Catenuloplanes indicus: one gene and its partner. The protein of the gene in region 1 interacts with the protein of each later gene in a pairwise test. Links are inferred from orthologs where the notes say so. Each region holds a gene or a part of one and is shown on either strand. Other genes may lie near its edges. The genes, in order: J2S42_RS28325 and ung.

What was found.
Region 2: the proteins of J2S42_RS28325 (region 1) and ung interact in binary tests that used the Escherichia coli proteins (3 or more experiments, as listed by UniProt). The link is inferred for Catenuloplanes indicus from one-to-one orthologs.

Annotation. Positions count from the first base shown.
Region 1 is NZ_JAUSUZ010000001.1:6,247,325-6,250,640, forward strand. The notes cover bases 278-3,277. They hold J2S42_RS28325 (type I restriction-modification system subunit M), read left to right. Parts: upstream 278-997; coding sequence 998-2,557; downstream 2,558-3,277. Other genes in these bases: J2S42_RS28320 (restriction endonuclease subunit S), read left to right, coding at 278-1,001; J2S42_RS28330 (hypothetical protein), read left to right, coding at 2,632-3,277. Also shown: more of J2S42_RS28320, read left to right, coding at 1-277; more of J2S42_RS28330, read left to right, coding at 3,278-3,282. UniProt on the Escherichia coli protein: The subtype gamma methyltransferase (M) subunit of a type I restriction enzyme. The M and S subunits together form a methyltransferase (MTase) that methylates A-2 on the top and A-3 on the bottom strand of the sequence 5'-AACN(6)GTGC-3'.
Region 2 is NZ_JAUSUZ010000001.1:4,196,654-4,199,901, reverse strand. Bases 10-2,941 are described here. They hold ung (uracil-DNA glycosylase), read right to left. Parts: upstream 1,853-2,941; coding sequence 1,166-1,852; downstream 10-1,165. Other genes in these bases: J2S42_RS18805 (alpha/beta fold hydrolase), read right to left, coding at 1,924-2,941; J2S42_RS18815 (alpha/beta hydrolase), read left to right, coding at 10-1,136. Outside these bases: more of J2S42_RS18815, read left to right, coding at 1-9; more of J2S42_RS18805, read right to left, coding at 2,942-3,045. UniProt on the Escherichia coli protein: Excises uracil residues from the DNA which can arise as a result of misincorporation of dUMP residues by DNA polymerase or due to deamination of cytosine.

The DNA of each region.
Region 1 (3,316 bases):
GTCGAATTATCGAATTGATCGAAGATCATGTTTCCCGACTCGACGTTGCCGTGGATTATGTGCGCCGCTCGAAGGGGCAAGTAGCTAAGCTTAGGCAGGCCGCATTGACGCGTGCGTTGAAGGGTGAAGGAATTCCGCTATTACTGGAGGAGGGTACAGCAAGAGATTTGCTTCCTAGCTCGCCGGTTGTTCAGAGTGGCTACCCTTGGAAATTGCCCGAAGGTTGGCTTTGGGCTAAATTGGGCGACCTTTTCAAGGTCTATGTCGGGACCACGCCGAGCCGCAAGGAGCCCTCTCTGTGGTCTGGTTCCGTCCCTTGGGTATCCAGTGGTGAAGTGAATTTCAGTCGAATTTCTGAAACTCGTGAGAAAATTTCACCGAGCGCGGTGGGAAACTGGGAGACGAGGGTTCACCCGCCAGGAACGGTCATGATTGCCATGATCGGTGAAGGGAAAACGCGAGGGCAGGTCGGAATCCTTGATATTGAAGCGGCGCACAACCAAAATTGTGCATCGATCCGCGTTTCGGAAACCCGTGTCCTTCCCGAGTACGTTTTTCTGGCGCTGGAGCAGCGTTATCTTGAGTCGCGTAGAGCAAGTTCGGGAGGGAATCAACCCGCCCTGAACAAAGCAAAGGTGGAGGCCATTCAGATTCCTCTGCCACCCCTCGCTACCCAGCGCCATATCGTTGCTGCTATCGAAGAATTCAGCGTGATGGCCACCCACTTCCATTCGGTGATTGAAGGCTCTTTGAGTAAGGCATCCTCCTTGCGTCGCTCTATTTTGACTCACGCCTTCGGCGGCAAAATTGCACCCCAAGATTCCGCCGATGAGCCTGCGGTCAGTCTTTTGGGGCGTAGCGGTCAGCAGCATGGGATCCGGTTCAATAGACCCAAGCGTGCAGGTCGATCAACAGGGCCTGGGGGGCGAGAAGAGGTTCCACCTCCACCGCATTCAAGCCAAACGTCCGTTTTGGCCACTCAGCAGGAGTTGCCGCTGTGACGCTTCCCGCTTCGGCTGTCGCTCGTGCCAGAACAAATAACCTTGTTGCAAAATTGTGGAACTATTGCAACGTCCTCCGAGATAATGGTCTATCCACGATTGATTATGTGGAGCAGCTCTCATATCTGCTCTTCCTGAAGATGGTTGACGAGATTTCAACCGACCCGTTCACGGAGGATGAGGCAAAAGCGGTCGTGCCTTCGGGCTATAACTGGAGGTCACTGGCGAGCCTTAAGGGCTACGAGCTTGAAATGCATTATCGTAATATTCTAAACGAGCTGGCGAGGAATCCCGGAACCACGCTCGGCACTATTTTCGCGAAGGCCCAGAATCGGATCACCGAGCCGTCGCTACTTGAGAAACTCGTGATCGATTTAATCGGCCGGGAAGAATGGACCGTTCAGGGCGCTGACCTAAAGGGTGACGCTTATGAAGGTCTACTCGCCAAAGGTGCTGAGGATACCAAGACCGGCGCTGGCCAGTACTTCACCCCACGAGCACTGATCGACGCCATGGTCGATGTGATGCAACCGGGGCCGGACGACACAATCACCGATCCTGCATGCGGAACCGGCGGCTTTCTCATTGCTGCTCATCATTACATTCGCGAGCACCACATGCAGTACCTTTCGCGCGAGCGGCGTCTAGCGCTTGGAGCTGGGAGGATCTGGGGTAACGAGCTAGTCACCGGGACTGCACGACTGGCGGCGATGAACATGCTGCTGCACGGTATCGGCGACGCTGATGGGCCTTCATTGATCACTGTCGGAGACGCACTCGCCGAACCGCCCAAGAAGCACGCCTCCCTGGTTCTTGCCAATCCGCCGTTTGGCAAGAAGTCGGCCATCACGGTTATCGGCACGGACGGCAAGGCCGACAGGGAGGACATCTCCTACGACCGGCAGGACTTCCGCGCTACCACCACGAATAAGCAGCTCAACTTCCTTCAGCACATCATGTCGTTGTTGGAGATGAATGGGCGAGCCGCGGTCGTTCTTCCAGACAACGTGCTGTTTGAAGGCGGTGCCGGGGAGAAGGTGCGCCGACGGCTGCTCGACGAGTTCGACTTGCACACAATTTTGCGCTTGCCCACCGGGATTTTCTACGCCGGTGGCGTTAAAGCCAACGTCCTCTTCTTCGAGAAAAAGCCGCCGCGCAGCGGCGGAGTGCCCAACACAACGAAGCTCTGGGTGTACGACTTTCGAACGGCTAAGCACTTCACCCTTAAGCAGCACCCGCTCCGCCGAGCCGACCTGGAGGAGTTCGTTCAGGCATATTTACCAGGGAGGCCACGCGCCGGGCGTGAGGAGTCGGAGCGGTTCAAGTGCTTCGACTATGCCGAACTCATTGCCCGCGACAAGGTCAACCTCGACATCACCTGGATGCGCGATCCTGCGCTCGACGATGCCGACAGCCTGCTACCGCCCGATGTGATCGCTCAGGAGATCATCGAAGACCTCCAGGCCGCACTGAACGAGTTCGCCGCGATCGCGGAAGCGCTCGGTGCGGAGGTGCCGGCTGACGCCGAGATGATCGAGGAGCCAATGGCCTACTGATCCACAATGGACTTGCGCCCACCCCGCCCCAGCCGGAAGGCTGATTGCAGTCAATCGAAGGGCGGGGTGGGTCAGTGGTTCGTGAGTATCCGCAGACGCGTGAGTTCCAGGCGTTCAAGACCAACATCGAGTACGCCAGGAAGATGGTCGTAGCCGGGCAGAGCCTGGCAGCCTTCCAGTCCCCGATCCTTGACATCGGCGACTTCTACCGCGCCGCTTGGGTGCAGGCTGTCGGCGCTATCGACCATTGGTTTCACGAGGAGTTGTACCGGCGCGTGGCGGAACTTGCCGCTCAAGACGGTCCCGGAATGCCCTACCAGCTCACCGCCTTCGAGCTTCCGCTCAGGAGGGTGGAAGAGGTTCGGCGAGGAACCACAACCCTTGCCGATGCGGTGTCCGAGCAAGTGCGTTTGAAGTGGGGCAACGTCGCCCTGCAAAACCCTCGGAAGATCGGCGAGGCGCTCAAGCTAGTAACCGAGGAGAACGTCTGGGTCAAGGCAGCCGGCCAGATCAACGAGTGGACCCATGGCCGGACCGCGATGAACGAGCAGGCGCTGAAGAGGCGGTACATCGCCATCACCGAGCGTCGGAACAAGATCGCTCATGAGGCCGATCTGGTCGATGGAAGCCTTCATGAGCGGCGAGCCATCACCGACGCAGAGGTCACCGACGCGATCAATTGGATCGAGCGTATCGCTCTGGCCATCGCCACTGTTCTTGGGTAAGGGGAGGGGGGCGGCCGTGCCTACGCCGATCGTT
Region 2 (3,248 bases), 2.1 Mb from region 1 along the record:
GGCACCGGCCCGGGCCGGACGCGTCGCCGGCCACCACGCGCGCGTGGTGGGACTCGCTCACCCCGGCGCAGCGGCGGTGGCTGATCCGGCACGAGCCGACGCTGGTCGGTGGGCTGGACGGGGTGCCGATCACCGCTCGTGACCTGGCCAACCGCGCGCTGCTGGACCTGGCGCTGGAGGCGGCCCGCCTCGGCCTCCCGGTGGACGGGCTGCGCAGCGGCGCGGCGTCCGGCGGCGTCAGCCTGACCGGTGCCGACCTGCGTGGCGTGATCCCGGGCGACGCAGCCTACGCGCGGGACACCGCGCTCATCGGGTCGCTGGAGCGGCTGGCCGAGCGGGTGTCCGCGGACGCGGATCCGCCGCGTTACCTGGTGCGCTTCGACCCGTCGCGGGACGGCCGGGCGATCGTGGCGGTCGGCGATCCGGACCGCAGCGCGGCCGTGGTGACCTACGTGCCCGGCATGACCAGCGATCTCGCCTCGGCCGGTGGTGAGCTGGACCGGGCCGCGCGGGTTGCCGAGGCCGCGACCGAGCTGGACCCGGCGCGACGTACCGCGGCCGTGCTCTGGCTGGACTACGACGCACCGGACTTCCTGGACGAGGCCGTGTCCGCCGCACCGGCGCGGGATGCGGCGCCCGCGCTGCACCAGTTCCAGGAAGGGTTGCGGGCGTCGCACGAGGGCGACCCGGCCCGGCAGGTGGTGCTGGGCCACAGCTACGGCACCCTGGTCACCGGCGTGACCGCCCGCGATCACGGGCTGGACGCCGACGCACTGGTGCTGCTCGCCTCACCCGGTGCCGGGGTGGAGCACGCGACACAGCTGCGCGTGTCCGAGGTCTGGGCCAGTACCTCGATCACCGACCCGATCCAGCACGCGCCGGTGTCACCGGTCGCCGCGGTGACGGATGCCGCGCTCGCGGCCGCGGTGCCGGGCGCGGGCGCGGCCCTCGCCTACGGCCGGCCGGAGGACGACCTGTGGCACGGGCACAACCCCGCGGACCCGGATTTCGGCGCCCGCGTCTTCCCCAGCCAGGCCGACGCCGGGCACCTCGGCTACTGGGATCGTGGCGGGACGGCGCTGGACGCGCTGTCCCGCATCACGCTCGGACTACCACTTGCCGGAGTGGCCCCGTGACGGCCGGGTGGCGGTGCTGGACGGGCAGATCAGGCCGGGGTGAGCGACCAGTCGATCGGGGTGAGGCCGGCGTCCGCGAGGGCCTTGTTGCAGGCGCTGAACGGGCGGGTGCCGAGGAAACCGGCCGGGTTCATCGGGCTCGGGTGGCCGGCCTCCAGCACCACGTGCTGCGGGTTGGTGACCAGTGCGGCCTTCTTCCGGGCGTAGCTGCCCCACAGCATGAAGACCACGCGCGTGTCCAGCTCGTTCACGGCGCTGATGGTGGCGTCCGTGAACTCCTCCCAGCCTTTCTTCGCGTGCGAACCGGCCTTCCCCTCGCGAACCGTCATGATCGAGTTGAGCAGCAGGACGCCCTGCTCGGCCCACGGAGTCAGGTCGCCGGTGGTGGGCATGCCCGCGCCGACGTCGGCCGCGATCTCCTTGAAGACGTTGCGCAGCGACGGGGGCACCCGGACGCCCTCGCGGACGCTGAAGCTCATGCCGTGTGCCTGGCCGGCCTTGAAGTACGGGTCCTGGCCGAGCAGCAGCACGCGCACCCGCTCCGGCGGGCACAGCCGGTATGCCGTGAACAGGTCCTCGACCGGGGGGTAGACGGTCTGCGACGCATATTCCCCCGCGACGAACTCGCCCAGCTTGCGGGTCCGCTCCGCGTCCAGGTGCGGGGCGAGGACGGCCTGCCACGGCGCGGGCAGCAGGCTGACGAGGTCGAGGGACATGCTGGCGACTCCTCCACAGGGGAACTACGGGACGTGCGGTCGCACCGTATCGGACGGGTGCGACAGAACCGTCACAGCTTCTCCAGGAAGGAGATGAGCGCGGCGTTCACCTCGTCAGCGTGCTCCAGCATGACCACGTGCCCGCTGTCCGGGATTTCGATGAACTCCGCGTTCGGCAGGTGGCGGGCGATCTCACGCGAGTGGGTGACCGGCAGGATCTGGTCCTTGTCGCCCGCGATCACGAGCGTCGGGATGTCCTGCAGCGTGTCCAGCGCGGGGAACCGGTCATGCGTGTAGATCGTCCGCAGATAGCGCGTGACCGTGTCTGCCGTGGTGTGCGAGTTCATCGACTCGACGAACGTGACCAGCGCCGGGCTGGGCGCGCTGCCGCCGAAGCCGAACTGGCGGGTGAGCAGCCAGGCCAGGTCGGAGGAGGCGAGCCGGGCTCGGTCGATGACGCTGCCGGTGAGCCGGGTGGTCCGGGTGACGACCGGCAGGAACGGCGCACCGGCCCGCGCGGCCAGCGACGGCAGCGACAGCCGGGCCTCCTCCAGCTTGCCGCCGGACGTGGCCATCAGCACGACGCCGGACACCCGGGTGCGCAGCAGGTCCGGGTACCGCTCGGCCAGCGCCATGATCGTCATGCCGCCCATGGAGTGGCCGACCAGCACGATCGGGCCGGTCGGCACGGTGGCCTCGATGACCGCGTTCAGCGACTCGGCCAGCGCTTCCAGGTGGTAGTCGCCGGACTCCAGCTTGCCGGAGCGGCCGTGCCCCGGCTGGTCGTAGAAGACCATCCGGTAGTCGCCGCGCCGTACCAGCTCCTTGCGCTGGAAGTAGAACGTGCCCATGTCCAGGCAGAAGCCGTGCACGAAGACGATCGTGGGCTCGGCCTCCAGGTCAGCACCGGGCGCACCGGGAAAGTCCGGTTCGACCTCCAGCCCGTCGACCGGGTCGAGCACCTCGACGTGCAGGTCGGTGCCGTCCGGCGCGGTGATCATGAAGGACTCGTCGTAGGGCTGCTCGCCGAACTTCTCATCCGCGTACGGATCGATCGTGCCCCGCTTGGTGCGGCGCACGATGGTCCGCTCGGCGGCGACCCCGGCCGCGATGCCGGCGGCGGCGAGCCCGACCACGGCGCCGATGATCCCGGCGCGTTTCCCGACCTTGGGGGTGAAGACCGACGAAACCAGAGACGACGAGGACGATGACGCCGAACTCATGCTTGCCCTTCCTCCAGGCTGCGATAACGCTGTCGGACGAATCGAGCCACCACGCCACTCCCGCCGGCCACCCGCAACCGCTGCGGCGCCGCGTCGGCGCGCGCCGGGCTGGCTGGGACCCTGCTGGCCGGCGCTGAGCTGACCGGCGTCGGGTCGCTGGGCCCGCCGGTACC